3 regions of the Paenibacillus sp. FSL H8-0079 genome follow, and region 2 is predicted to be linked to each of the others. Evidence: predicted binding sites of a transcription regulator. Region 2 holds the regulator's gene; each other region holds the start of a gene.

What was found. Region 2 encodes LexA, which represses DNA repair genes until DNA is damaged. Its sites were predicted from a motif close to CGAACATATGTTCG; they were not measured.
Region 1: the regulator LexA is predicted to act here: its motif matches at 8,628-8,641, upstream of recA (recombinase RecA).
Region 3: the regulator LexA is predicted to act here: its motif matches at 5,957-5,970, upstream of addB (helicase-exonuclease AddAB subunit AddB).

The regions. Positions count from the first base shown of each region.
Region 1 covers NZ_CP150300.1:2,549,995-2,560,356, reverse strand. Annotated here, with positions in the region: gene miaB (tRNA (N6-isopentenyl adenosine(37)-C2)-methylthiotransferase MiaB) at 1-1,110, opposite strand, end outside; gene MHI06_RS11600 (phosphate propanoyltransferase) at 1,424-1,996, opposite strand; gene MHI06_RS11595 (dipeptidase) at 2,190-3,182, opposite strand; gene MHI06_RS11590 (stage V sporulation protein S) at 3,273-3,533, opposite strand; gene MHI06_RS11585 (TIGR00282 family metallophosphoesterase) at 3,651-4,445, opposite strand; gene rny (ribonuclease Y) at 4,610-6,151, opposite strand; gene MHI06_RS11575 (regulatory protein RecX) at 6,462-7,199, opposite strand; gene recA (recombinase RecA) at 7,494-8,558, opposite strand; gene MHI06_RS11565 (competence/damage-inducible protein A) at 8,802-10,058, opposite strand; gene pgsA (CDP-diacylglycerol--glycerol-3-phosphate 3-phosphatidyltransferase) at 10,168-10,362, opposite strand, start outside.
Region 2 covers NZ_CP150300.1:3,881,678-3,892,039, reverse strand. Annotated here, with positions in the region: gene MHI06_RS17285 (bacterial surface protein) at 1-272, opposite strand, end outside; gene MHI06_RS17280 (fibronectin type III domain-containing protein) at 608-1,645, shown strand; gene MHI06_RS17275 (hypothetical protein) at 1,821-2,096, opposite strand; partial or broken gene MHI06_RS17270 (DNA-entry nuclease) at 2,116-2,303, opposite strand; gene MHI06_RS17265 (hypothetical protein) at 2,580-2,882, shown strand; gene MHI06_RS17260 (aldehyde dehydrogenase) at 4,073-5,374, shown strand; gene lexA (transcriptional repressor LexA) at 5,490-6,116, opposite strand; gene MHI06_RS17250 (LysM peptidoglycan-binding domain-containing protein) at 6,411-6,788, shown strand; gene MHI06_RS17245 (DUF896 domain-containing protein) at 6,884-7,093, shown strand; gene MHI06_RS17240 (hypothetical protein) at 7,219-7,728, shown strand; gene MHI06_RS17235 (HAD family hydrolase) at 7,757-8,548, shown strand; gene MHI06_RS17230 (ABC transporter permease subunit) at 9,105-10,067, shown strand; gene MHI06_RS17225 (carbohydrate ABC transporter permease) at 10,080-10,362, shown strand, end outside.
Region 3 covers NZ_CP150300.1:4,634,911-4,645,272, reverse strand. Annotated here, with positions in the region: gene MHI06_RS20800 (RsmE family RNA methyltransferase) at 50-814, shown strand; gene mtaB (tRNA (N(6)-L-threonylcarbamoyladenosine(37)-C(2))-methylthiotransferase MtaB) at 817-2,163, shown strand; gene MHI06_RS20790 (NUDIX domain-containing protein) at 2,270-2,704, shown strand; gene MHI06_RS20785 (Na/Pi symporter) at 2,762-3,763, opposite strand; gene MHI06_RS20780 (class I SAM-dependent rRNA methyltransferase) at 4,459-5,835, shown strand; gene addB (helicase-exonuclease AddAB subunit AddB) at 6,035-9,538, shown strand; gene addA (helicase-exonuclease AddAB subunit AddA) at 9,535-10,362, shown strand, end outside.

The DNA.
Region 1 (10,362 bases), 1.3 Mb from region 2:
GACTTCCGGAATGGCCGTTTTAATTTTTCCAGCCAGGTTCAAATAGTGTTCCCGGCTATACTTGCGGCTCATACGCTTGAGTACTTCCGAACTGCCAGACTGCACCGGAAGATGAATGTGCTCCACCAGGTTTCCGCCCTTGGCCAACACTTCAATCAAGCGATCATCAAAGTCACGTGGGTGACTGGTTGTAAAACGTACTCGCGGAATATCGATTTGGCGGATGGCATCCATTAAATCACCAAAGCTGTAGTTCAGGTCGGTGAAATCTTTGCCGTACGCATTCACATTTTGACCAAGCAGGGTGATTTCCTTGAATCCCTGGCGTGCCAAATCCCGTACTTCGGCAATGACATCTTCCGGACGACGGCTGCGTTCTTTGCCCCGTGTGAACGGAACGATGCAATATGTACAAAACTTGTCGCAGCCATACATAATGTTTACCCAACCGCGCATACCCTCACGTTTCTTCGGCAGGTTCTCAATAATATCGCCTTCCTTGGACCATACTTCAACAACCATTTCTTTGTTGAATAGTGCTTCCTGGATCAGATGTGGCAACCGGTGCACATTATGTGTACCGAAGATCATATCCACAAATCCATGCTTCTGCATGATCCGGTTGACGACGCCTTCCTCCTGGGACATACACCCGCATACGCCAAGTAACAATCCCGGACGTTCGAGTTTTAGCGTTTTCAGGTGACCAAGCTCACCAAACACCTTATCTTCCGCATTTTCCCGTATGGCACACGTATTGAGCAGAATAATATCAGCCTCTTTGCGATCCTCTGTAGCCTGATATCCCATAGACTCAAGCAGACCTTTGATGGTCTCCGAGTCATGCTCGTTCATCTGACATCCATACGTATATACAATATAATGTTTGCCTTTCCCTATGTTTTTCAGTTCATCGGGAACGGCATTTTCGTAAAGCACCTGGACGTCTTCCTTGCCCCGCTGTTTCTCCTGACGATGATTGGGTTCCGATTTGATGTTAATCTCACGGCCCCGGATTCTTATCTTTTTGCTGAATTCATCTTGCGAAATTACTTTGGCATCGGAGAAATCAAAATATTGGGAGTAATCCTTTTTTGAGTCTTTAGCCATTTCCTTCGGTCACTCCTTACAGCCTCTATTAATAAAAAATCGTTCATCCATCCCTGTTCCACATGAATTTCTTGCTTGGAACAGCAAAAGAGCATTACAGCAAATTATAGCATGAATTGGGCTGTAGTTCCACATCCAAACCACATGCGCCTTCGTCTAATCCGAAACCTGCAAGGCTCAGAAGAACTCTCCAAAAACAAATAAAAAACCTGAGCCTTGCCATCAGGGTTGGAATTAACCGACCTCGTTGGCTGTGCTCAGGTTTATACGTTATTCAGACCGCGTAATTCGCGGCTGAAGGCTGTTCATGTTATTAGTCGATGATTTCAGCAGTGTCGCCATTACGAGCGCCAGCAGCGTTAGCTTCATCTGTATCAATATGCATGTCCAGTGCGAAAGAATCGGATACACGAGCCAGTACATTTTCCAGTACCAGACCACGATCTCCACTCAAGCGAACTTTCAGCAATTGTTTGTCCTCGATACCCCATTTAGCAGCGTCAGAAGTATGGAAGTGGATGTGACGAGCAGCAACGATAACACCTTTATCAATTGTTACTTCGCCAGCAGGTCCTTTAATCGTGATTCCCGGTGTGCCTTCAATGCTTCCGGATTCACGTACAGGTGCTTTAACACCAATGGCAAATGAATCTGTCATGGAGATCTCCAGTTGCGTTTCAGGGCGAACAGGTCCAAGGATACGCACTTTATCAAACTGTCCTTTCGAACCAATTACCGCTACAGTTTCGTTAGCAGCGTATTGGCCAGGCTGGGACAGAGCTTTAAATTCAGTCAGTTCATAACCTTTACCAAACAAAATTTCAACGTGCTCTTGGGATACATGAATGTGACGGGCAGATACGCCCACAGGTACTGTTTTACTCATCGTAAATTTCACTCCTTGTTTATCTATGGCCTGTACTCAGGCTCTTAACAATCCAATGGTATTATACCCCTTTTTGAAGTGAAATGAAAACGAACTGGTGAAAATTCATGAAATACACATATTTCACCATCATTTCCCGCCTTTATTTGGAAAAATTCATTATAACCTTTCAGTCACACACAGCACTTCACTATTACAAGGAAGCCCCATTCATCTGCGGATTGCTCTCTGGCAAGTGTTCCCCCAGATAACTCATGGCATTCCCCCACAACCAGCCACGTACCAATTGTTCATCATAATGTTTGAGCAGGATTTCCGTCAGTCTCGGGTAATGCCCTGCATGTTCGAGTCCCTCAATGTACGATGAAATTCCATCAAAATCAGACCCCATCATCAGATGATGCTGCCCGCCGAGAGAACAGATCTGCTCGATATGAGGTAGCAGGTCTTCTATATGCACTTCCCCTTCCTGTTTAACAAACCAAGGGACAAAGGTTAGTCCGATCCGCCCTTCTCGGGCAATGATGGCCTGAATCTGATCATCTTTCAGATTACGCACATGCGGACATACGCTATAGCTGTTGGAATGGGAAGCGATAAAAGGACGTTCACTCAAGTCAGTCAGTTCCCAGAAACCTTTTTCCGTCAGATGTGACACATCTAACAGTATTCCGATTTTGTTACACCGACGTACCAGTTCCTTTCCCTTCTCGGTCAGACCCGCTCCACGCTTCTCCATAATTCCATCAGCCGCCCAATTGGAATAGTTCCACGTAAGTCCAACAATTCGAACGCCCATCTGATAACATAACTCCAGATAGAACAGGTTGCCTTCCAGACCGTCTACACCCTCCAGTGTGATTAATCCCCACGGACCCTCTGTTTGACCCACCTGAGCCACCTGTTCACGCCATAACAACGTCTGTGTGCCGTCAGGCAGCTTCTGGCTTCTCTCTACACGCTTACGATAGATCTCCAATTGCCCCATCACATGTTCAAACTTGCCACTGCCAAGTACTTCAGGCAAGTAGATGGCGAAAGCCTGCAAGCCTACTTTACCGTCTTTCAAGCGTTGCAAATTCACATCCAGTTGTGGAGCATCTTCGAATGAAAGAGCAGGCTGCATCAATATTTTGCTCAGTGCATCACAGTGTAAATCAGCTACACGCCAATCCGACAAGGACATCGTTAACCCTCCTTTTATATTTTGTTACAAAAAAAACGCAAAAAAACCTGTCTACATCATCGTAAACAGGTTCAATGCATACTGCATGTATTATCTGGGCTCCACAATCAGCTTAATGGCCGTTCGGTCCTCGCCGTCGATCACAATGTCTGTAAAAGCTGGAATACAAATCAGGTCAACTCCGCTTGGTGCTACAAATCCCCGGGCTATTGCTACCGCTTTGATGGCTTGGTTCAGTGCTCCCGCTCCAATTGCCTGCAGTTCAGCATTTCCACGTTCACGAAGAACCCCTGCAAGAGCGCCGGCTACAGAATTAGGATTGGACTTTGCTGAAACTTTTAATACATCCATGGTAAGTACCTCCCTGGGAATGTTGAAAGTTTGTTTCCACTTACTAGATGTTATTCGCGGGAGGCAAAAAAATTCCTTCTTTTTAGACGGGTTTCCCTGCAAAATGGGACAATACCCCTATTCCATGCGCCACTCGTCCTCCATCAGACGAATTTTTTCGATGCGTGTTGCCGCACCTGTGGCTTCATCAATTTCTACTAAGACACCATGGAAATGCCATTTGCCGTCATCCACAACGAAACGTACAGGGAGCTGAGTGTAGAACTTACGTAGTACGGCCTCACGCTCCATGCCCAATATGCCGTCACGCGGCCCTACCATGCCCGCATCTGTCAAGTAAGCCGTTCCTCCAGGCAAAATCCGATCATCGTTACTCTGCACATGCGTATGTGTACCTACAACGAGCGACGCACGTCCATCCAGATGCCATCCCATGGCAATCTTTTCTGACGTCGCTTCGGCATGCATATCGACCAGAATACATTTATAGTCTTGGCGTAGCTCGTCTACAATCTCATCAGCCACACGGAATGGACAATCCAGGGCAGGCAGGAACGTTCTTCCTTGCAGATTGACAATCGCTAGCTCTTTTCCTTCACCTTTGACAACCGTGTATCCTCGTCCGGGTGTTCCTGGTGGAAAGTTCGCTGGACGAATCATGCGCGGCTCATCATCTATAAAATCAAAAATATCCTTATTGTCCCAGGTATGATTACCAAGTGTAATACCATGTACACCCCAGTTGAAAAACTCATTCGCGATTGCACCGGTAATTCCGCGACCCGCTGCCGCATTTTCACCATTTACAATGACCACATGTGGCTTATACTTCGATTTCAGGTACGGTAAATTTTCCTTTAATGCTTTACGTCCCACGTTGCCTACAATGTCACCAATAAACAAAACTTTCATTGATTACTGCCTCCTCAATTCCTGCAAAGTCCTCTTCTTCGAATGTTGAACCTTTGCAGGACTCTATCTCATGCTCCATAATTTGTTAGTTTGTACAAAAAGCCTTTTAACAGGCTATCAACAGGAAAAGTGGCCCACTACTGCGGCCACTTTTCCGTTTTGCTCTATTTTGCGTATTCAACCGCACGGGTTTCCCGGATGACGGTGACTTTGATGTGACCCGGATAGTCGAGTTCATTCTCAATCATCTTCGTGATGTCACGGGCTAAGCGGAAGGCTTCAGCATCATCGATCTTCTCAGGCTGTACCATAACGCGAACTTCGCGTCCGGCCTGAATGGCGTACGATTTCTCGACACCTTCGAAGGATTCTGAGATCTCTTCCAGCTTCTCCAGTCGTTTGATATACGTTTCCAGCGTTTCGCGGCGTGCGCCTGGTCTTGCTGCGGAGAGCGCATCTGCTGCGCCAACCAACATGGCAATGACCGAAGTCGCTTCGCAATCTCCGTGATGGGACGCGATACTGTTGATTACAACCGGATGTTCTTTGTATTTCTTCGCCAGTTCCACGCCAATTTCGACGTGTGATCCTTCCACTTCGTGATCCAGCGCTTTACCGATGTCATGCAATAGACCTGCACGTCTTGCCAGAGTTACGTCTTCTCCGAGTTCGCCAGCCATCAGTCCAGCCAGATAAGCGACTTCCATGGAATGTTTCAAGACGTTCTGACCGTAACTTGTACGGAACTTCAACCGGCCCAAAATTTTGATCAGATCCGGATGCAGACCATGCACGCCCACTTCAAAGGTAGCTTGCTCACCGTATTCACGGATGCGCTCATCCACTTCCTTGCGGGATTTCTCAACCATCTCTTCAATCCGTGCCGGGTGAATACGTCCATCAGCCACCAGTTTCTCCAGGGCAGTACGGGCGATTTCACGGCGAATCGGGTCAAAGCCCGACAGAATAACAGCTTCTGGCGTATCATCGATAATGAGGTCAATCCCTGTAAGGGTTTCAAGCGCACGGATGTTACGTCCTTCACGACCGATAATCCGGCCTTTCATTTCTTCATTTGGCAGGGTAACAACAGATACGGTTGTTTCCGCTACGTGGTCAGCCGCACAACGTTGGATGGCGAGTGTAATAATCTCGCGGGACTTTTTGTCCGCTTCTTCCTTCGCTTGTTGTTCAATGTCCTTGATCATTTGAGCCGTCTCATGACGAACTTCCTGTTCTACGTTGGACAGTATGATACTGCGTGCGTCTTCCATAGTGAGGTTGGATATACGTTCCAGCTCCGTCACCTGGTTTTTGTAGATCATTTCGATCTGCTGCTGAGTCTCATCAATTCGTTTCTCTTTGTTAGCCACTTGCTCTTCTTTACGTTCGAGTGATTCCAATTTTTTATCCAGCGACTCTTCTTTTTGCAACAATCGTCTTTCTTGTCGTTGAATTTCATTCCGACGTTCACGAGTGTCTTTTTCAGCTTCAGCACGAATGCGATGGATTTCATCCTTCGCTTCCAGCACCGTTTCTTTCTTCAGTGCCTCTGCCTCTTTCTTCGCGTTCTCCACGATTTGTACGGCAGCTTGTTCCGCACTAGAGATTTTAGCCTCTGCAAGAGATTTGCGAATAAAATACCCTACTCCGAACCCAATGATTAGCGCGGCCACAACGAGAGCGATCGTGATTGCAGGATTCATACTGTTCACCTCCTCGTTGGTTCCTCCAAGGCATTCCTTGGGTCAATTTGCAGTTTTCAAACCTTACATATGTTTGGGAATAACGAATACTCACGGCGATCCCCCGCCGATTTTCATTTCACATGTACATGTTTCCACGTACTATTCACTGTTTCCAGCGAACCCATAATTAAGAATGGTATAAATCTTAAGAAACCGAAACCGCTTTTTTGGAAGGAAAAAGGGTTGTCCATTTCTTACAGACTCATGTCCATTTTAGTATTTGACGAAAGAAATTGTCAAGAGAATGCAGTATAGAGACTCTAGTCTGCTAATCCCATAACAACGCTTCGTCATCTTCAGGGTCTCCAGCCTCATCTTCTTCAATTAAACAATTCACGACCCGGCGCACCATATCCATTGAAAAACCACGTCTCATTAGGAAGGGAAGCGTTTTATGTTTCTTCTCTTTGACGTCCCCTTTGACCTGATTCCACTTTTTGCGTCCGGCGCTCAGAGCAGTCTCAAATTCCGCATCTGTACTAATACCCTCTAGTGCCTCAACAATGAGATCATTGGCAATGCCCTTTTGACGCAGCTCTTGCCTTATCCACAGTTTTCCCTTCCGCTTGCCCTCCATACGCTGTCTTGTCCATTCCTTCGCAAATAGATCGTCATCCACCAGGTTCTCCTGCTCAAGCCGATCCAGCGTCTCTTCAATCAAAGGTGCAGCAAACTCCTTCTGCCGAAGTTTCTGACTTAACTCATGACGCGTACGCGGTTTATGCTCCAAAAAGCGCAGAGACTGTGCATACGTCCGCTGTCGCTCGTCAGCTAAAATGATTTCTTCCAGATCCTTTTTCATGAACGTATTGCCTTGCGTCATCCTGTATTTAATCATTACATCTTCAAGAACCGTAATGGAGTGGATGCCAAAAGTGATTCGATAACGAGCTTGCCTGCTCTTCGTTCGTTCTACACGTGTAATAATAAGTTCTTCGTTGTCCGGAAATTGGGATAGGCCATCCTGTTCTGCTTCTTCATATAAATCCTCGTCATGTTGATCCATTCAGGTCTCCCCTTTCATAACATTTTCATTTTGACTACACTAAGCGCATCTTCACAGAAGACAGCGAATGCTAATACAAAAGGCCGGGAACTCAGCCCGACCTTTATCTCTACACTTACCGCTGACAGTCAGCGTGCTAACAGCCCCTGTCCATTGGGACAGGGGCTGTTAGACAACGAGAGCACTCCCACCATAATCTCTTATCCAGATCGAGCCAAGCTCAATCAGACAAGTTTACGAAGTCCAGAGGGCAACACCCTCGGGTACCTCCCTGTAAGGGAGGAATCAGGAGGATTACTCGTTGATTTCAAACAATTCTTGTTCTTCTGCTGCTTCTTTTTGTTGCTCTTCACTAGTTGGCGCAGGGACTGCAGTAACCAAGTTACTGGCTACACGAATTTTTTGTTCAATGATGTCAGCAATATCTTTATGCTCTTTCATGAACTGCTTCGCGTTCTCACGGCCTTGTCCTAAACGCTCGCCTTCGTAGGAGTACCATGCACCACTTTTATTAACGATGTCCAGCTCTGTACCAATGTCAATGATACTGCCTTCTCTCGAGATACCCTCGCCATACATGATATCCACTTCCGCTTGTTTAAACGGAGGTGCCACTTTGTTTTTCACCACTTTAATACGAGTACGGTTACCAATCATGTCATTGCCTGATTTGATACTCTCAATACGACGCACATCCAGACGTACTGTGGAATAAAACTTCAGAGCACGACCACCAGGTGTTGTTTCCGGGTTACCAAACATAACGCCGACTTTCTCACGAAGCTGGTTAATGAAGATTGCGATTGTTTTGGATTTACTGATTGCACCAGACAGTTTACGCAGCGCCTGAGACATCAAACGCGCTTGCAAACCAACGTGTGAATCACCCATTTCGCCTTCAATCTCTGCTTTTGGAACCAATGCGGCTACAGAGTCAATAACGACGATATCTACTGCACCACTGCGTACAAGAGCTTCTGCAATTTCCAGCCCTTGCTCACCCGTATCTGGCTGAGACAGAAGCAATTCATCAATATTAACACCCAATTTGCTTGCGTATTGTGGGTCAAGAGCATGCTCGGCATCGATAAATGCAGCTTGTCCACCCGCTCTTTGTACTTCAGCGATAGCATGCAATGCTACGGTTGTTTTACCAGAGGATTCAGGTCCATATATTTCAACAATACGGCCTTTAGGCAAGCCGCCTGTTCCTAATGCAATATCCAAAGCCAAGGAACCGCTGGGAATAATTTCCACGTTCATATGAGTGGACTCACCCAGTTTCATGATGGATCCTTTACCAAATTGCTTCTCTATTTGACGGAGCGCCATATCAAGCGCGGCACGACGGTCTGACAATAAGCTCACACCCTTTACTGTTTATAAGATAATGATACCTTGTTTTAACACGTTTGCCAAGCTTTTTTTCGAACATACATTCGTTTTTTTTGTAAAGGCCGAGGCGCCTCTTCCTCTAAGAAACTTTCCATTAAACAGAAAAAAGAACCGTAAACAAGGCTGTAAAGCCTAATTCTACGGTTCTTCCGTCTTCCTTAATTATACTTGCTTGGAACTATAAATGCAATCCAAGTGGTTAACTAATCAATCCATTGCCACAAGTTTTTGCCATAAGCGATAGAGAATCGCTTTAGCTGAACGAATGCGAACCGTCTCACGATTACCATTGATGCGCAGCTCATGAATTTCCGTTTCTTTTCCACGTTCAGCAAGAGCAATAAAGACAAGTCCAGGTGGCTTGCGTTCTGAATATCCCGGTCCAGCTACACCGGTAACGGCCAGGCCAAAGTCAGCATCGCCAATCATGCGGATCTGTTCGGCAAGCACTTTTGCAACCTCCGGACTTACTGCCCCAGGTGCATCTTCACCTTCCAGATAATCATGAGGCACATTCAGCAGCTTTTCTTTAATTTCATTGGAGTAACACACAATGCCACCTTTAAGCATCGACGCACTTCCGGGTACAGAAGTCAGACTTTGCATGACAAGCCCTCCTGTACAGCTCTCAGCAGCGCTAAGCGTCAGACCCATGTCAGACATCATAGTTACAATTGTGTACTCTATAGGCACATCCTCGTTCGCGTAGAGATGTTCTGTCAAACGCTCCCGAATCTGGACCTCCATCGCATCCAGCTTCAGCTTCGCCTCTCCCTCACTGGCGGCCTTGGTGGAGACACGTACTGTAACTTCACCTTCGCTCGCGTAAGGAGCAATCGTAGGGTCTGTCTGCGCGTCAATCAGATCCAGAAGTCGATCTTCCAGAGCAGATTCACCAATACCTGCGAATTTGAGCATTCGGGAATAGATCGGCATTTCTTCTGTGAGTACATGCTGGAACAGCCAAGGCTTGACTTCCTGTTCAAACATTGGAATCAGCTCTTTAGGTGGTCCAGGCATCACAACATAATATTTATCATTGTCAGAGATCGCATTTCCTGCCGCAAGACCTGTTTCATTGGCCAGAGGTGTCCCGCCATCAATAACGATCGCCTGACGTCGGTTATTCTCTGTCATATCGACATTACGATCTCTGAAAAAGCTCTCGATTTTGTCCATAGCCATTCGATCGATATGCAATTTCCGGTTAAGAACAGCTGCAAGCGCATCCTTGGTCAGATCATCTTGGGTAGGCCCAATGCCGCCGGAGAATAAAATAACGTCTGCGCGGCCCTGCGCAATGCGAATGGCTTCACTGAGCCGATTCAGGTTATCCCCAACCACCGTTTGGAAATATACATCGATCCCCATCGCAGCCAATTCACGGGATAGGTATCTGGCATTGGTATTGACGATTTGTCCAAGCAGTAGCTCTGTGCCAACTGCAATGATTTCTGCCTTCATTGAGCATCCTCCTTGTACACATGGTGAGTGATCAAAGGGCAATAGGATAAATTCCTATTGCCCCTGACCCAATGCTTCCTTCATGATTACCCATTTTATCAACAAATAATTATGCTTTTGTTAAATGAAGCAGGTTTTTGTTTTTGATAAAGTAATCGATACCCGACCAGATGGTAATAAGCGCTGCTGCCCATACCGCGATAATATCGACGTGAATACCCGTGTATGAAAACGGGAAATTGTTCAACAGCAACAGCACAATCGCCACAATCTGCACTACCGTTTTCAGCTTACCCCACGCACT
Region 2 (10,362 bases):
GCTCCAATCCATCTAAACTTAGAGCCTTCAAAAGTAAATTTAATGCTACTTCCAGATATGCTTGAGCTTCTCCCAGTATTATTGTATAGAGCACTAGAAGAGTCTACTCCCCATGTTCCAATATACGTTATACCTGGATGTGTATCATCATATCTTTTCCAACCATCTTCAGGTGTGGCTAAAGCTTCTCCGACTGAAGCAGCAAAAGCACTTGTTCCAAAACTGAACAACAATAATAATGACAATAAAGCTGGTATAACTATTTTCTTCATATGTATTCTCCTTCAAATTGAATTTCTAAAATTTATAATACTGATCCTTGTATTCCATGTCTAAACAAATATGACTATATATGAAAGTAAGTGTTAGAATTCATGAAAATAGTTTTACTTATGATAAAGTAAAATAAAATCGTTATAGTTTTGGAGATCCCAGATTATCGCAATGATTGAACACGAAAAAAAGTAGAAGTGGCATCCTCGCTTCTTTTTTCGTGTTCAATACAAATTCAGGAAATTAGCTGATATTTATAGAACAGCAAGTTTATGTATAGACGTTAATCCTGTCGGTCGCTATAGTTAGTTAAGAATAAACAATAAGGAGATTAATGATGAAAAAAAATTGTTTGGCATTTATGACTGTTCTACTTATAGTTCTCTTGTTTTCTCAATCAACAACAGGAGCGGCATCTCCGTTAAGTAAAAAGGTAGATGGAATGCTTGGATTTTCTCCACCCACTGGAACTGAAGTAAAGGCAAGTAGCGAGTATTCTATATACACTGCGAAAAATGTGATTGATGGTAAGCTGAAAAACGAATGGAATGCAGGTACATATAGAGGTACCGTTGAACTAAAATTTTCCGAAGCAATTGAATTTAACTTTGTTCATATTAGCACTGCAGCAGAACCGATAAGGTCCGTTACATATCAAATCTATGGATTAAAAGATGGCACCTGGACTGCTATTAGTCCTAAAGAAACCCAAGCACTTTCAGAAAGATTTAATACACCTCCACCGGTTAAAGTTACGCAAGGAGTATATGAGGGCATAAAGATTGAGGGGGACGGTGGTTCTTCTTGGTTGGCAATCGATGAAATTACATTAGGCAGTTTTGAATATATCAAATTAAATGGTTCTATCACAGGAACTACTGCTACCTTAAATTGGAATACAATTAACGATGCTACAGGATATAAACTTCAATATGGTACTGAGTCAGGAAAATACACAGATTCGATTACAGTAGAAGGGAAAGATATCTCAACTTATAAAGTACCAAATTTGGGATTCGGTAAAACTTACTACTTCCAAATCGTAGCTATCTTCAATGGAGTAGAAACAGTTATTTCGAATGAAGTAGCATTAACTATAAATAATGATAACACTGAGATACCAACACCGGAACAGCCTGCAGGTGATCGTGCAATCCTTGTCGTGACTATGACTACCGGTCTTGAGAAAGAGTTTGACTTGAGCATGAAAGAAGTAAATAGTTTCATTGATTGGTATGAAACAAAACAAGCAGGAAGCGGAAAAGCATCATACGCAATTGATAAGCATGACAATAACAAAGGTCCGTTCAAGAGCCGCAAGGACTACATCCTATTTGATCGAGTCCTGACGTTTGAAGTAAGCGAATACTAAATAAATTTATATATAAGGCTACTGCGTTTGTGTTGCGGAGCCTTTTTGTGTTGTGTAATATCACCCTGTTGTACATTGTAATCTTGAATATTTAAGATATAAATTAAAACACCTCTACCCAATTATAGCATTTTGCCATAAAGGATTGAGGCGGTAAGTTATGGGATGAATGAAGTTATTTATTCTCTGATAGAACTATAATTTGATCTAAACTCATGTCTTTATTTTTAATCCACCATCCAGCAGAGTGATTTTCTTTTAAGGAATCCACCGTATCTGAATCGATTTCTTTTTTGTTAGCCTTAATAAAGAAATTCATTCTAATGTTTCTTGCCCAGTTTATTTGTTTATCAGTGCCTTTCAGCACAGGCAAAGCAAAGTCATGTTCGAGTTCAGAGAGGATTTTCTCTTTATAGTCCTCGACTTGGTTTGGTAATCTAATTGGATTCAATATTGTTCATCTCCATTTGCTATTTAAATATAAACACTACGACTGTACCGTCTGGATGTTCCTCTAACTGATTCGGTACCCAGCTGTCGGCACACGATTATCTGATGGACTTATGTATTCGATATCTTCACCTTCACCACCCTCGGCGCACATTTCCATAGGCAACTCGTCACGATCGTATCCTTTCTTAGAGTCAATATCTCTTAAATGGCAGCTTGCGGTTTTGATCTGATAATTATAACACGCCTTTATACATATTAATCGGACAGAAAATTGTTTGGAGAAGCTTAGTAGAACTCCGTGAAAGTTGTTAGGATGAGTATGTAATATGTGTAATGACTAAGAATGAAATTACATAAAATGGTGTGAGCTATTATTACTCTCTCCCATGAGTGCTTCTATAAATGTACCTAGTCCAAACGACTGGGTATTTTTGTTGCTGATAAAAGAACGTATGTTCTTATATAATAATGAAGAGGTTACATGTTAACGGATTATCAAAGGAAGGTCCTTCGGATCTTATATAACTACAAAGGTGGACGGCGCAGGTTTCCTACAATCCATGAACTGACTGTCAAAATAGGTAAGCATAAACCAGACGTTATGGTTGCTCTGGACGCTCTTGTGGCTGCGGAATACATACATTGGGAAGACAGGTCTGACACGTCGATTATAGTTATCCCCGAAGGCTGGGAACGTGAAGCTGAAAAGCCAAAGCTTCAAGAAACGCTGCATCAACTGGAGCAAGCAACATTAATTACTGGACTGAATATTGAGGAGGAATGAACTATGGTGAGTAAAATTGTCGGGTAAAGGTATCTATGAAGGATTATCTCAACGGAAATGAATGTGCAAGAGAGACGTGGCAAACCTATCTTGGACATCAGGAAGTCCAGATCTTATCAGGAATGCAGGTTAGTTACGATGACGGTGTTTAATCCTTTTGACGATGAGGAGATAAGAGGTGTTGTTGCATCAATTGATAGGCCAAATAGAAGAATTAAGCTTGTCAGAGGTGAAGAGGATTACAGTTGGATCAAGATTGAAGAGATCGCTGAGGCAAGTTTATAATTGATCGAGCCCAAGGGATTATCCCAAGGGCTCAGTTTTTTTCTTCTATTGTATAGTATTGTTCCAGAATGCTTCGGAAGTACTGTACTGACAGCTCATTTGAAGCTTGGGGGACGTCCCCAAATCATCGCCCAAACGTCCCCCAGATCGTGAAAAGGTATGATTATGTGCGAACGTATGTTTTTAGTATATTCCATATTTAGCGCGTATATATTGAAGAAAACAATCATATGACGCTATCGCACATAAATAGAACACAAGTCCACCAATGGGAACGCGATCAATATATTACTTTGTACTAATAGCTCAATCCCTTGGCGCTCTAGCGCTGAGGGGTTTTTCTTTTTGTGGGCAAGTACCTATATATTTTATGAAATACCAAAGTGCCCACAAAATCCCCCGAAATGTCCCCCGAATTATTCTTCATCAGCCAATATAAATTTTCTGTGGGTAACCAAGTCTTACATTTATATAACAAAGTACATTAGTACTTCTATTTAGATATTCGTAAACCGTAAAACTCTCTTTTCATTAATGTAAGGGGAGATTTTTTATATGTTACTTAAGCTCAGTATTTGATAAATTGTATCACTGCATGTTTGCTATAGAGCAATACTATTGTCACCTATCTTGTTGTTTCCTATTAAAGGGAGGCTACTGTCAGATTTCTTTCTAAAGCGGAGTAAACTTTATTGAGAATTGGAAGCGAAAGACTTACATAGCGATCTCTTAAGAGAACCTAATAACCATGAAAATAAAGGATATACTAACAATCCACTCTTTTAAAACTCCAACTAAGTTCAAATCAATGTTTCATTTGTATGTTGAAAGTTTCATATAGAAGAGGTATACTTTAATTAAATTTTGAGCAATTTAATTTTAAATAATTAATTGGAGATGTTAATATGGATCAAGCAAAACAACTGGTTACAGAACAACGTACATTTTTTTATACAGGTCAAACTAAAAATATCGAGTATCGGATTAATGCTCTTCAACAGCTTAGAAAAGGAATCGAAAAGTATCAGCAACGGATTCAAGATGCACTTCGGGCTGATCTGAACAAATCTGAGGCGGAAGCTTACGGTTCCGAGATTCGCATTGTGCTGGGAGAACTGGATTTCGCATTAGAGCACCTGCAGGAATGGGCTGCCCCAAGACAAGTTCCAACCAATTCGGCTATGCCGGATGGGGTGAGCACTATTTATCCTGAACCTTACGGAGTCGCCCTTATTATTGCACCTTGGAACTATCCTTTCCAACTGGCCTTCGGTCCACTGATTGGAGCAATTGCAGCCGGTAACTGTGCAGTTATCAAGCCTTCTGAATTAACACCAGCCGTATCTCGTCTGACGTATGATCTGATTCAGGAGATCTTCCCTCAAGAGTATATTGCCGTTATGGAAGGGGAGGTTGAGGCCAGCACAGCATTGTTGAAAGAGAAGTCCGATTATATTTTCTTCACAGGCAGTACGGGTGTTGGTCGCATTGTTATGAAGGCAGCTGCAGAGCACTTGACTCCTGTAACTCTTGAGTTGGGAGGTAAGAGTCCTGCTATTGTCCATAATGATGCAGATCTGAAGCTGGTGGCCCAGCGTATTGTACGTGGTAAATTCCTGAATGCAGGGCAAACTTGCGTTGCTCCGGATTATTTGCTTGTACATGAACAAGTTCATGACGAATTGATCGATCTGATTAGCACAGAGATCAAAGATAAATTTGGAGATGATGTGTTACAGAATGCTGATTTCCCGCATATTGTCAACGCACGTAACTTTGATCGGTTGTCGAAATTCCTCACAGATGGTAAAACGCTCATAGGTGGACGTTCTGTACGTGAGCAGTTGCTTATTGAGCCGACTGTACTTGGAGATGTGAACTGGGAATCACCTGTCATGCAAGAAGAGATCTTCGGTCCGATTCTTCCTGTATTTACGTACAGTGACCTGAACCCAATGCTAGAGGAGATTGTTCGCCGGCCAAAACCATTGGCGTTATATCTCTTCACACAAGATGAGCAACTGCAGGAGCAGGTTCTGAATCAAGTGTCCTTCGGTGGGGGATGTATTAATGACACCCTTTCTCATATGACTTCACACTATCTCCCGTTTGGTGGTGTAGGAGAGAGCGGTATGGGCTCATATCACGGACAACAGAGCTTTGATGTGTTCTCGCATCATAAGAGTGTTCTGAAACGCAGTAAATAATTAGCCGATAAAACAACATAAACATGAAAAAAGAGGTTGTCCTGTTCAACAGGACAACCTCTTTTCGTATTTCATTACATTACATTACATCTAGTTTTGTTACTCATGTTAAATATTAATGAATATCTCGGAAAAGGCCAATGACTTTACCCAGAATACTAACGTGTTTCAAACGTAAAGGTTCGAAGGTCGCATTCTCCGGTTGAAGGCGAATATGATCTTTCTCTTTATAGAACGTTTTCACTGTAGCTTCATCGTCTTCAGTCATTGCAACGACGATATCACCGTTATCAGCAGTCTGCTGTTGACGGACAATAACATAATCTCCGTTAACGATTCCAGCTTCCACCATACTATCTCCGACTACCGAAAGCATAAACACTTTCTGTTCGCCTACATAATGCGTAGGAAGAGGGAAGTAGTCTTCAATGTTCTCGGTGGCAGTGATTGGAACACCCGCTGTAACCTTACCAACGATAGGAATACGTGCAACGCTATGAGCAAATTGATGAGAGTGCTCAGATTCTTCCTGGCTCAAAAGCTCAATAGCTCTTGGCTTGGTAGGGTCGCGTCGGATCAAACCTTTTTTCTCCAAACGATCCAAATGTCCATGTACTGTTGAGCTGGAAGCCAGTCCAACCGCTTCACCAATTTCCCGTACGGAAGGAGGATACCCCTTCAACCGGACTTCATTTCGTATAAACTCCAGAATAGCCTGCTGCCTGCTGGATATCTTCGACATACCGTATCAACCCCATTTTAGTAACGTTTGGGAAAATTATAACATAGAACCTCCGTTCGTACAAACATAAGTTCTAAATAAAATGGCATTAAATCAGTGTTTTTTAACTTTTTGAACAGAATTTGTCCAAAAGTCGGAGCATAATACTGCAAATGCTTTGCAAAAGGACTTCAATCCAGATATTTCTCCTTCAAAAAAAGCGAACAATTGTTCTAAAAACCTATTGAACAAAACAAGTGTTCGTGTTATATTGATTCCAACAGATAGGAACAAACGTTTGGAGGCGGGTATTTAATGAGATATTCTACTTATCAAAGCATTTACGAACCGATGAATTCGGAGCTGGTGAAGTCTAACATAGGGAACTACAAGAAGGTTTTAGCACGTTTCAAAATTTCTTCATGGATGCTAAAGGTGGCGATTACCTCTTTAATTATATTTATTGGATGTAGCACCGTTTTAACTGTATTTGCTGGCAATGAGAATGATGTCCTTCCTGGAGGGAAGATAGCCGTGTCACAAGGGGAAACATTATGGAGTATTTCTTTGGAACATAAACCGACGAATATGGATACACGTATTTATATAGAAGCAATTAAGAAAGTGAATCAACTTCATACGACTTCGATCCAAGTGGGACAAGTATTAACTCTACCGCAATTTGCAGAATAAAATGCACATCAATGAGTGTTAGCACGTGTCAGCTTGACAAGCAGCCTTTATCATGGCAAAGTTAATATGACTTTGTATTTTTGGAGGGGACAAGCTTGGATATAGATAGTCTGGTAGCACGTATTAACGAATTGGCTCGTAAGCAAAAGTCCACTGGTTTGTCGGAGGAAGAACTTGCTGAACGTGCCGAGCTTAGAGAGATTTATTTGAGTAATATTCGCAGCAATTTCAGACAGCAACTGGATACCATTGAGATTGTTGATGATGAGAATGACAAAGGCCACCAAGGCAAACTCAAACACTAACGAAACCTAATGATATCATTTATGATATTTAGGTTTCTTCCTGTTATTTGAGAGTGCAATTTATAGGGGGAAATGTTGGTTTACAGTTATGTAAGCCGATACAAAGACACATAAGGGGGATTCTCATGTCGCGTTCGTTCGAGAGAACGGTTAAGAAAAATTCCAAGCAGTTAAATCAGCAACGCAAAAAAAGTGGTCAACCAATCACAGGTACACCAGGTGAAGAAGTATTTAAAGGACGCAGCCTGTTGTTCCCCATATTTTTGATCGGTCTCGCCTTTTTGTATCTGTTTATGAGCACATTCCTTGTACAAGCTCCAATGACAACTTGGGACTGGGTGACTATGCTGCTTTACGTATTTTTGGCAGTCATCTTCATGCTTCGTCGTCCGTATATCAAGATTAGCAGTAATCGGATTATAACGACGAAGGGTAATCGTGAACGTTCAATCGGGGTTGACGATATCGTCAAGTTTAGAATTGAACCAGGCACAATCGTTATCGAACATAACAGTCGCGGTAAAAGATGGGTATTTACCAAGTTATTGAACCGCTACGATACAGATGCGATTGCAGAACGTTTGTTGAAGTTTGCAAAAGCACACCAGATCACTGTGGAAACCGTCGAAAAGTAATTATTGTATAAAGGGGTAGATGATCGGAATGGCGTTAAAAGCGATTTTGTTCGACCTAGATGATACTTTATTATGGGATGAGCGTAGTGTTCGAGAAGCTTTTCATGAGACTTGTCTAATCGCAGCGCAAGAGACTGGGGTTAAACCGGAAGAACTTGAAGAAGCCGTTCGTAACGAGGCACGTGGACTGTATGAATCATATGAGACCTTTCCTTTTACCAAAATGATTGGAATCAATCCGTTTGAAGGCCTATGGGCTAACTTTACCGGTGGGGATCAACCTGAGTTCCGTCAATTGGAACAACTTGCTCCTGTTTACCGTAAAGAATCCTGGCGTCGTGGCTTGTTGAAGTTGGGTATAGATCGGGAAGATCTTGCTGAACAGCTTGCCTCGCAATTTGGAGTAGAACGGAGATCCAGACCTCATGTATACGAAGAAACGATGGATACCTTGCGTCAGTTACAAGGAAAGTACAAACTGTTGCTGTTAACGAATGGTTGTCCTGCTTTGCAACAAGAGAAGTTGGATGGTGTACCTGAATTGACTCCTTTCTTTGATGAGATTATTATCTCGGGTAACTTCGGAAAAGGAAAACCAGATCCGTCGATATTTGAACATGCTTTGAGTAAACTGGGTGTTAAACCCGAAGAGAGCATGATGGTTGGGGACAAGTTAACGACTGATATTCGTGGTGCTTTATCATCTGGCATCCAATCCGTATGGATTAACCGTGAGCATAAGACCAACAATGAAACGTATGCCCCTGACCATGAAATAACGCATTTATCGGAATTAGATCAGCTTATTGCTAAGTTCTGAGCAGATCAGCTATAACATCTTTCCTCAGTACCCTGAAACATTGGAAGCTTCAATGAACGATGATGTCGTTCTTGGAGTTACCAATGTTTTTTTATTTGAGTATATTGACTAATTCCCTTGTTAAATGAGATATCAATTTTATTTGCTAAAAGTTATTGAAATTAGGGGGAAGCTGGATTAGAATATAACTAACATACTAGTATGACTAGTATTTAGATTGTCCAAAAGCAATTTCTTTTGACTTACTTCATTTGAATGGAAGCAGGAGTTGTTGCTTATAATTTTTGACGTATTGTAAGCGCTTTATATTCTTTTTAACAACTTCTCTTGATTTGGAGATCACACCACCTATTAAGTGCTAATGCATGATGTGAAGCACCTTGGATTGTGTGATTCTACATAACACACCAAAATGATATCGCTTACATTTAGCTATTATCTATTTCGTAGTGGGGGTGAAGTTGAAGGATTGGTTGTCTTCTACAAAAGAAGAAGCGATGGGAGTTGTACATGAATTTGTCTTTACCTATCAAGTCCTGGATCGGAGTGAAAACACATGGAGTCGGAAACCGCTAAAACAACACTAACCATGACATCTTTACGTAAAGAGAGCAGATTACGAATGGCAGCAACCTTGTTCCGCAAAGACTGGCAACTGTATTCACTATTAATCCTTCCTATCATCTACCTCATTATTTTCAAATATGGACCGATGATTGGTAATGTGATTGCGTTCAGACGTTTTGTTCCAGGGGGCAGTATATTTGGAGAAACATGGGTTGGATTAAGGTACTTCAAAATGTTCATTGAAGACCCTACCTTCTGGAGAGTATTCGGTAATACGCTGATGTTGGGCGGCCTCGCGTTGCTCTTTACATTCCCGGTTCCTATCATTTTTGCTTTAATGCTTAACGAAGTGAAGAGTAAACGTTTCAAGAAGTTTGTACAAACCGCGTCTTATCTGCCTCATTTTCTGTCCATCGTTATCGTTGCGGGCATGATCCTGCAGCTGACAGCAGTGAATGGCTCCATTAATGGACTGGTGGCTTTCTTCACCGGAGACAGTATTCCTTTTATGCAGCGGGCTGAGTGGTTCAGAACAATCTACATCACGTCAGAAGTATGGCAGGGTATGGGTTGGGGAGCGATTCTGTATCTGGCTGCACTGACAACCATTGATGAATCTTTGTATGAAGCAGCTCGTATTGATGGTGCCAACCGCTGGAAGCAGACGATTCACGTAACGATTCCAGGTATCTTGCCAACGATTGTTACGTTGTTAATATTGAACATGGGTAATTTCCTGGCTGTTGGATTTGAAAAAATCTTACTCTTGTACAATCCACTTATCTACGAGACATCTGATGTGATCTCCACTTACCTGTATCGGGTCGGACTGGAATCCAGTAACTTCAGTTATGCTACCGCAATTGGCTTGTTCGAATCGCTAATCGGTCTGATTCTGGTGTTCTCCGTAAATGCCATTTCACGCAGACTGACACAAAGAAGCTTATGGTAAAGGAGGAGCACCATGCAGGAATCCAGATCTTACAAGGTATTTAAAGTATTCAATGTCATATTTCTGCTGTTTGTGGTATTTATAACGCTCTATCCATTCTTGAATGTCGTAGCACAATCTTTCAGTAGTGAGTCCTATATCAATTCGGGCAAGGTAAGTTTGTTCCCAAGAGGATTTAATGTGGAGACATACAAGACCATCTCACGTGATAGCATGTTCTGGACTAATTATAAAAATACGATTATTTACACCGTGGTAGGTACGTTAATCTCCATGTTCATGACGACTATTTTCG
Region 3 (10,362 bases), 750 kb from region 2:
AGGCGGGGTGAATTCCAGTCATAACAGGACAGAATGGGTGGATTGACTTATGCAGCGATATTTTGTATCTGCAGAACAGTTTAATGAACACGCTGTGATCATCACAGGTGATGATGCACGCCATATCGGCAAGGTTATGCGTGGTAAACCTGGAGATAAACTGATTGTCAGTGACGGAAACTCCAGAGAAGCACTCGTGGAGATTGAGACGATTGAAGCTGGCCAAGTTACGGCCAATATTGTAGAACCTTTGGTTATGGACCATGAAGCGCGGATTCGCGTAACCGTGGCACAGAGTTTGCCCAAAGGCGACAAGATGGAGACCGTTATCCAGAGATGTACTGAGATCGGGGCGGTATCATTTGTACCCTTCCTATCAGAACGTACGATTGTACAATATGATGCCAAGAAAGAAGGCAAACGGTTGGAGCGGTGGCGGAAAATTGCCAAGGAAGCTGCCGAGCAGAGTCACCGGAATCGCATTCCATCCGTCGAGCAGCCACTCTCTTGGAAAGGGCTGTTATCTTCTTTTGAGGGCTATAGCCTGGTATGTTATTGTTATGAGAAAGAAAACGGTAAACAGCTGAGAGATGCGCTGAAACCGTTTGTTGAGCAGCTTGCACCTGGTGCAAGTGCAGAAGTATTGATCGTTGTTGGACCGGAAGGTGGATTTTCTGAGAAGGAGACGGCAGAAGCTGATCAGGCAGGTGCTGTATCTGTTGGACTGGGCAAACGCATTTTGCGTGCTGAGACAGCAGGGATGGCAGCACTAACTTGTGTGCTATATGAATCCGGAGAAATGGGAGGAATGTAATTGTGCCATCCGTGGCGTTTTACACCTTAGGCTGCAAAGTTAATTTCTATGATACAGAGGCGATTTGGCAATTGTTCAAAAACGAAGGATACGATCAAGTGGACTTTGATGAACAGACAGCGGATGTATACTTGATTAATACTTGTACAGTAACCAATACCGGCGACAAAAAGAGCCGTCAAATTATTCGTCGTGCCATTCGGCGCAACCCAGAGGCCATTGTGGCCGTTACAGGCTGTTATGCGCAGACTTCTCCGGCAGAGATTCTGAACATCCCTGGCGTGGATCTGGTTATCGGTACACAGGACCGTGACAAGATTTTGCCATATGTTAATGAAATTCAGGAGTCCCGTCAACCGGTTAACGCGGTGCGTAATATTATGAAAACCCGTGTATTTGAAGAAATGGACGTACCGGATTTTGCTGACCGTACCCGCGCGTTCCTGAAGATTCAGGATGGTTGCAACAACTTCTGTACGTTCTGCATTATTCCGTGGTCTCGTGGTCTCTCACGCAGCCGGGAAGCGAACAGCATTGTTCAACAAGCGCATCAACTCGTACACGCCGGATACAAGGAGATTGTTCTGACTGGTATTCATACAGGTGGGTATGGGGATGACATGGAGAACTACGATCTGACCGATCTGCTGTGGGATTTGGATAAAGTTGAGGGTTTGGAGCGTATTCGAATTAGCTCGATTGAAGCGAGTCAGATCGATGACCGCATGCTCGACGTGATCAAACGTTCGGACAAACTCGTTCGTCACTTCCATATTCCGCTGCAAGCGGGTGATGATACAGTATTGAAACGCATGCGACGCAAATATACGACAGAAGAGTTCTACAACAAGATGCTTCGCATTCGGGAAGCGATGCCAGATGTAGCGATTACGACGGACATTATTGTTGGATTTCCGGGTGAGACGGATGAGATGTACCGTAATGGCTATGCGTTGATGCGGAAAATCGGTTTCTCCGAAATGCACGTATTTCCTTATTCCAAGCGTACGGGTACACCAGCAGCACGAATGGAAGATCAGGTGCACGAAGAGGTCAAAAATGCACGTGTGCATGAACTGATTGACTTGTCCGAGCAGATGCAGCTGGAGTACGCTGAGCAGTTTGTTGGACAGGTACTTGATGTTATTCCCGAAGGTGAAGCCAAAGGCCGCGAGGGAAGTGGCAAGCTACACGGTTATAGCGACAACTATATTCAACTGGTCTTTGAGGGAACGATGGATATGGTCGGTAAAGTGTGCCGAGTCAAAGTGGTTGAAGCTGGTGTCAACGAAAGTCAGGCTACGCTGGTACGTGTGTTGGAAGACAATCTTAAGTCCGCCGCGATGTAATCGAGGCGTCAGAAACAAGGATTTCATTTCCTTGGGGAGCTTACCCGGGAGATGAGGTCCTTCTTTTGCAAAAAATAAGATATTGAAGTCGATGGGGGAGAGCACGATGAACAAAAAAGAAATTTCAGCAGGCGGAGTTGTCTATAGAACAGAGGAAGACGGAAGTCTTCAAATTCAGCTTATCGTAGATCGTTATGGTAAAACGACTCTCGCCAAGGGCAAAATGGAAGATGGAGAAACAATTGAACAGACGGCACTGCGTGAGATTCTGGAAGAGACAGGCATGGTGGGCCGTATTGTGGAGCCAGTTGATATCATCGCCTATACGTACCAACATGCAGATTTTGGCCCGGTGGACAAGGAAGTTCATTATTATCTCGTTGAAGCCGAGAGTGGTGATCTACAGCCTCAGATTGAAGAAATCAAGGGTGTGGATTGGTATGCTCCGGAAGAAGCATGGTCTCTACAGCAGCAGAGCGGATATGATAATAACGATGATATCTTGCGTGTAGCCCTGAACAAGTTAGGCATTAACGTATAACGCACTATTGTTCGAGTCAGTTAGCCGCGCGCTCTGTGGGTCTGGATAGGCAGATCATCAAGCCACGGGTGACTTCGCCGCGGGGGCGTGGACCGGTGGTTTTTTGTGCCAGATTGGCAAGTAACAGAATGGCAAAGCGAGCAGTGAACTGGTGATGTTAAAAAGGGTCTGGGCATGCGCAATCTGTGCTCCGTTGTCCGCTGACAGCCAGGCCGAAGCTGCATGCAGCTGGCCGATCAGTGGCATAAACAGCAGCGCTCCCGCAATGTTTAATACAACATGGGAGGCTGCGACAAATTTGCCTGCGGATGCTCCGCCCGCGGCAGCAATGACAGCGGTGATGCAGGTCCCCACATTGGACCCGATCACAATGGCGATGCCGATCTCCACAGGCAATACCCCTGTGGCTGCGAGCGTAATCGCCATGCTAATGACAGCAGCGCTGCTGTGAATGAGGGCGGTAAGACATGCACCTGCCAGGAAGCCCCACCATAAGCTGTCGGCCGAGCGGTCGAGAAACCATTGGAAAACGCCCATGCTCCGTAAGGGTAAGGCAATGGATTGCATCACCTGAATGCCTGTCATAACAAGTGCAAATCCCGCAGCTGCGAGGAAGCTGTACTGGATGTTAAACAGAGTCCGGCGCGTGCGTTCAGGAGCAGCCAAATTACGTTCACCAAGTACAACAAACATGGCCCAGCCCGTCAGCGACAGGATGAGCAGCGGCAGGGAAGCACGTCCGATCTGCAGTCCCACCAGCTCCGTCGTCAGACATGTCCCGATGTTAGTGCCGAGGATGATGCCGAGTGTGCGTCCATAGGTAAGCAATCTCGCATTAGCCAGTCCAATGGTGAGTACGGTGACCGCAGTACTACTCTGCAACAGGGCTGTTGCACCCGCACTGAAAGCCATGCCTTTCCATGGAGCAGAAGTAGCGCGATTGAGCCAACCTGCCAGCATAGGTCCAGCCATGCGCTGCAAGGCCGTTTCCATCAGCTTCATGCCACCAAAAAAGATAATAAGCCCATAGAGTAAGGGCAATATAACATCTCTAAACATAGAAACATCATTCCTTCCGTCCGGTTCCTTAACTCATCCTATGAGTAAGAAAAGACAACCATGACAAGCCTAAAGGAATTCAGGGGGAAGTGACCTAAATTCCCCCACCCCAATTCGAAAGATACGGTGATTCGTGTAAACGTAGCGGAGGGACGAATCAAATCTGAAGAAGCGAAGCGTGCGCCTTTGTCTCCGGATTTTCCCTTTAAGAAAGGGAATCAAAAAATCTGGAGACAACAGCGATCGGAAGATCGATTCGTAACCGGAACGTCACTTAACTGCTGCACCCCAATTCGAAAGATACGGTGATTCGTGCAAGCGTAGTGGAGGGGACGAAATCGAATCTGAAGAAGCGAAGCGTGCGCCTTTGTCTCCGGATTTTCCCTTTAAAAAAGGGAATCAAAAAAATCTGGAGACAACAGCGATCGGAAGATCGATTCGTAACCGAAACGTCTCTTAACTGCCGCACCCCAATTCGAAAGATACGGTGATTCGTGCAAGCGTAGTGGAGGGGACGAAATCGAATCTGAAGAAGCGAAGCGTGCGCCTTTGTCTCCGGATTTTCCCCTTTAAGAAAGGGAATCAAAAAAATCTGGAGACAACAGCGATCGGAAGATCGATTCGAACCCGGAACGCCACCTGCGCGCCGCACCAAACCTATCTTTTCAACTAACTATGAAAGAAGTGGATCTACCTTGCCATCAGTTACACTCGAACGCAGTCGCAAAAAGCGGCTTGAACATGCACATCCATGGATATTTAACAATGAAATTGCTTCTGTTGACGGAAACCCGGAACCGGGAGATCTGGTCAATGTATTGAATCATCAAGGTCGCTATCTGGCGACAGGATATTACAATCCCGCATCTCAAATCACAGTAAGAGTTGTAGCGTATCAACCCTTGGAGTCCGAACAGATGGACACCGCGTTTTTTGCAGCGCGTTTCCGCGATTGCTTGCGTCACCGGGAACGTTTTATCCAGGATGGAGAGGCATACCGTCTCGTTTACGGCGAAGCAGATTTTCTACCAGGATTGATCGTTGACCGTTTCGGTAGCATCCTCGTTGTACAGTTGCTTACACTTGGCATGGATCGTTGCCGTGAAGCCATTGTACAGGCACTCATTGAAGTAATGCAGCCGGAAGGCATATATGAGCGCAGTGATGTCTCGATTCGTGAACTGGAAGGTTTGGAGCAGACCAAAGGTCGGCTGTACGGAGAGTGCCCACGGCATGTCACAGTTACAGAAAATGGACTACTTATTAAAGTGGATATCGTGGAAGGACAGAAGACAGGTTACTTCTTCGACCAACGTGAGAATCGTGCAGCGATCGAACCGCTTATGAAGGGTTGGGGCTACAAGAGTGGAATCACACTTCAAACGACCGAGCAGGATGGAACAGAGCAGCTCTTGCCTGTGAATAAAAGCGGTAAGGTAGTTACATTCCCTTATTGGGATGGTGCGACTGTACTGGAGTGTTTCTCACACACGGGCAGCTTTACGTTGAATGCTTGCAAGTATGGAGCTAAAAAAGTGACTTGTCTTGATATTTCGGAGCATGCCATTGAGAGTGCACGAACAAATGTGGAGTTGAACGGTTTTACCGACCGGGTCGAATTCGTAGTTGCTGATGCATTCCAGTACTTGCGTGAACAAGTGAAGGGACTGGATGAACGTACTGCACGTGCACGTGCAGGCGAACAGAAAGTGGATACATCCAAAGCGCTGGCAGCTGGCGGTAAAACATTTGATGTGGTCATCCTTGATCCTCCTGCATTTGCCAAAACGAAATCAGCAGTCAAAGGTGCATGCCGTGGATATAAAGATATCAACCTGCAAGGAATGAAACTGGTTAATGAGGGCGGATATTTGGTAACAGCCAGCTGTTCGTACCACATGCGTCCAGACCTCTTCCTGGATACGATTGCTGATGCAGCAGAAGATGCAGGCAAAGTGCTGCGTCTAATTGACTGGAAGGCAGCCGGTAAGGACCACCCGCAAATTTTGGGCGTGGATGAAGGACATTATCTGAAATTTGCTATTTTCGAAGTGCGCAGTAAAAAGAATTAATCGTATGATTTCCGTTTCAATTAAGTATAGATCAAGTCAAAAGTCCACAGTGTGATAGCTGCGGGCTTTTTGCTGTTTTGCTGTGTTAACGGAGATGATCTCCGGTTTTACCGGATAGTGGCAAACGTATGTTCCGAACCAAGTCAGATATGTTATACTGGGAATTAAAATCTTGTACGTGTGGTTTGGAGGATTAGACATGTCCGTTCGTTTTGTTATTGGCCGGGCAGGCAGCGGCAAAAGCTTGCTGATTACCCGGGAAATTACATCCCTGCTTCAAAAGGAACCGCAAGGTAAACCTTTGATTTTACTCGTTCCGGAACAGAGTTCTTTTCGAACAGAGCAGGCATTGGTGTCTTCTGGAGCAATTAAAGGTACGATGCGCGCAGAAGTGCTCGGCTTTCGCCGGTTAGCCTACCGCGTAATGCAGGAAGCCGGCGGTTCAGCTCGTATTCCGATCGGAGCCGAAGGCAAAAAGATGTTGCTTTACAAAGTAATCCAGCGTCGTAAGGAAGAATTAAAGCTGTTTGGTGCATCCGGCAGCCAGCTGGGTTTTATAGGGGAATTAAATGACTTATATAGTGAATTTAAACGTTATGAAGTTGATCCATCATCGCTGGAAGAAGGGCTGTCTGGATGGAATACCTCATCCTCTTCGCCAATTCTGGAGGACAAGTTGCATGACTTGAATCTAATATATCGTGACTATGAACAGGAACTGACCGAATTATATATTGATGATGAAGACACGTTGACCGAACTAACAGAGCGTTTGTCGGAAAGTGCATTGCTACAGGATGCCCAGATATGGATTGATGGTTTTCAGGGATTCACACCACAGGAGATGAGTGTGATTGGTCGGCTCATGTTGCAATCCTCTTCCGTGACGATTGCACTGACATTGGATCGTCCATATGATCACGGCGCACTGCCTGGAGAACTGGAACTGTTCTATCCCACGGCGAGTGCATATGCGCGCCTAAAAGGAATGGCTGAAGAGTTGGGTGTACCGAGCGATATAACCTTGCTAGATTCAGAGATTCCACCGAGATACAGGGATCGTCCGGGACTTGCTCATCTGGAAGCTGGCTTCGACCGCCGAATTCGTTGGAAAAGTGAAGGCCTTGATTCCGGAATCCGACTGGTTGCAGCGGAGAACCGACGAGCTGAGATGGAGGGAGCACTGCGTGAGATGCGGCGTCTGGCGCAAAACGAAGGTGCGCGTTATCGGGATATGGCGGTACTTGTCCGTCAGTTGGATACCTACGCTGATATAGCTGAACCGTTATTCAGGGATTATGGCGTACCCGTCTTTCTGGACCGCAGAAGAAATGAACTTCATCATCCATTATCTGAGTTTATCCGTTCCGCACTGGATATTGTTCGGCGCCACTGGCGTTACGAGGATGTATTTCGCTGTGTCAAAACGGACCTGCTGCTTCCGCGTGATGGTTCCATCACCCGTGAAGATATGGACCAGCTTGAGAATTATGCACTGGCCTGTGGTATTCATGGATATCGCTGGACTGACGGCAAACCGTGGAAGTATGTTCCTAGCTTATCGCTGGAAGACAACGGTCAGGATGGACGTAGTCGAGGACGGGACCAGATGCTTTCTTTAATGGAGAGCTGCCGAACGGTCATTACAGATTCCTTGGGTGTTTTTGAGAAACGAATGAAGAAGGCAAAGACAGCCAAAGCCCAGTGCGAGGCACTATACAGACTGCTGGAAGATGCTGAGATCCCATGGAAGCTGGAGAACATGTCTACTGAAGCTAAGGCGCAAGGTGACCCCGAACGGTCGAGAGAACATCGGCAGATGTGGGGAGCTGTGTTGGATCTATTGGATCAGATGGTCGATATGATGGGGAATGAACGGCTGGATATCACGCTGTTTGCCGGGATGATTGAGACCGGATTGACGGAACTGAAGCTGGGTCTGGTACCACCAGCACTTGATCAGGTATTGGTCGGTTCCATGGACCGTACACGTCTTCAGGACATCAAATACGTATTTGTCCTTGGCGCCGTTGATGGTGAATTACCTGCTGTACCTCAGGATGATGGCGTATTAACGGAACTGGAAAGATCGTTGCTGACAGAAAGAGGCGTGGCGCTTGGACCAGGTGCAACAAGGCAGATGCTGGATGAACGTTTTCTAATCTATACGGCACTTACAGCGGCAAGCAGCCAGTTGTGGCTGAGTTATCCAGTTGCTGATGATGAGGGGAAAGCACTGCTTCCTTCCGAGATTGTCCGTCATGTACGGAAAATGTTTGGTCTACAAGAACAGCCATTGCTGGCTCAACCACCGGTTGCGAACTCGGAAGAAGCTCATTGGTCCTATGTCACCCATCCGGGTCAAAGTCTGTCTGCGCTCATTGGACAATTGCGCAAATGGCGCCGTGGAGAAGACATTCCTGAAATGTGGTGGGCGGTCTACAATTGGCATGTAACTCGGGAGACAAGCAGACCTCAGCTGGAGCGGTTGATGAGATCGATTTTTTATCGTAATCGGGCATTACCACTACGCACAGCTACCAGTCGCAGATTGTATGGCACAGAGGTGAGGACGAGTGTTTCGCGAATGGAGCGTTTCGTAGCTTGTCCGTTCTCCCATTTTGCTTCGCACGGGTTGCGTCTCAAAGAACGGCAATTGTACCGTCTTCAGGCTCCTGATATCGGACAACTGTTTCATGCTGCACTTAGCCAACTGGCTATGCGGTTGCGTGAAGAAAATCGTAGTTGGGGCAGCTTGACTCCAGACCAATGCCGTAAGGAAGCCGAGCAAACCGTGGAGCAGATTGCACCACAGCTGCAAGGGGAGATTTTGCTAAGCACCAAGCGATACGGTTATATTTTCCGCAAATTGAAGGACATTGTTAGCCGGGCATCCGTTATTCTTGGTGAACAGTCCAGACGTGGAAGTTTTGAACCGATTGGATTGGAGCTTGATTTCGGACCGGATAAAACACTGCCGCCACTACGTTTTGAACTGGAGAACGGTTGTGTGATGGAGATCGTGGGTCGGATTGACCGTGTGGATGTGGCAGAAGGAGAGAATGGTCTGCTCTTGCGTGTCATTGACTATAAATCAAGCCAGACGGACCTCAAGTTACATGAAGTGTACTATGGTCTGTCATTGCAGATGCTCACCTATTTGGAGGTGCTGCTTAGTGCTGCAGAGGAATGGCTTGGGGAAACGGCGATGCCGGGAGGAACGCTGTATTTCCATGTGCATAACCCGCTGTTGCAATCCGCAAACGGCATGACATCAGAGCAGGCAGGACAAGAACTGCTGAAACGGTTCAAAATGAAAGGTTTGCTGCTGGCGGACCGGGATGCAATCGCACAAATGGACAACACCCTGGATAAGGGGTATTCAGCTATTATTCCAGTTGCTCTTAAGGCGGACGGAAGCTTTTATAGCAGTGCCGCTGTAGCTACGCCAGAGCAATGGGATACGCTGCTTGCTTCGGTTCGCAGTAATATCCGCGAGATTGGTACCCGGATTACAGATGGGGATGTGGCCATTGAGCCTTATCGTATTCAGCAGGAAGTGGCGTGTACGTTCTGTCCGTATAAACCTGTTTGTCAGTTTGATGAGAATATAGAAGGAAATGAATACAACCTGTTGTCCAAACCGGGCAAACAGCAAATCTGGGATATGTTATCTCACACCAAGGGAGGGGAAACATCATGACGAATATGCCAAAACCGGAAGGCAGCTTCTGGAGTGATGACCAGTGGAGTGCGATCTCCGAAAGCGGAGAAGATATCCTGGTTGCGGCTGCGGCGGGATCAGGCAAGACAGCCGTACTGGTTGAACGAATTATTCGCAAGATCGCCGATCCCTCCCAAGGATTCAGTGTGGATCGCTTGCTTGTAGCTACGTTTACCAAAGCCGCCGCCGCCGAGATGAAACAACGGATTCGGGAAGCGTTGGAACGAGCGCTGGAAGAACAGCCTGGAGAAGAGCATCTGCGTAAGCAGCTGTCGCTGCTTGGACGGGCATCTATTACAACGCTGCATTCATTCTGTATGGAAGTCATACGCCGTTATTATCAGCAAATTCCGTTGAACCCGGCTTTCCGTATCCTGAATGAAAATGAAGCGGAAATCATGCGCCAGGAACTACTTGAAGAACTATTTGAGGAAAAGTATGGCGAAGAAGATGAAGGGAGTACATTCCGTGAATTGGTGGACTGGTTCAGTGGAGAACGAAATGATGATGCGATGCATCGACTGGTGCAACGATTGTATGATTTCTCCCGCAGTCATTCCTGGCCGGATCATTGGCTCTCAGAGATGGCATCTGCTTTTCAGGTGGAAAGTGTGGAGGCACTTGGACATTCAGCATGGGTTCAGAGTATTTTGCGTGACGCGGCTCTTGCTTTAAGCGGTGCAGCAGGACTGCTCCGTCAAGGCATTCATATTTCCATGCAGCCCGAAGGTCCGGCACCTTATGCAGATACGTTAAAAGAAGATCTGGTGATGGTAGAAGAACTGTTGTCTGCGGCCCAGGTT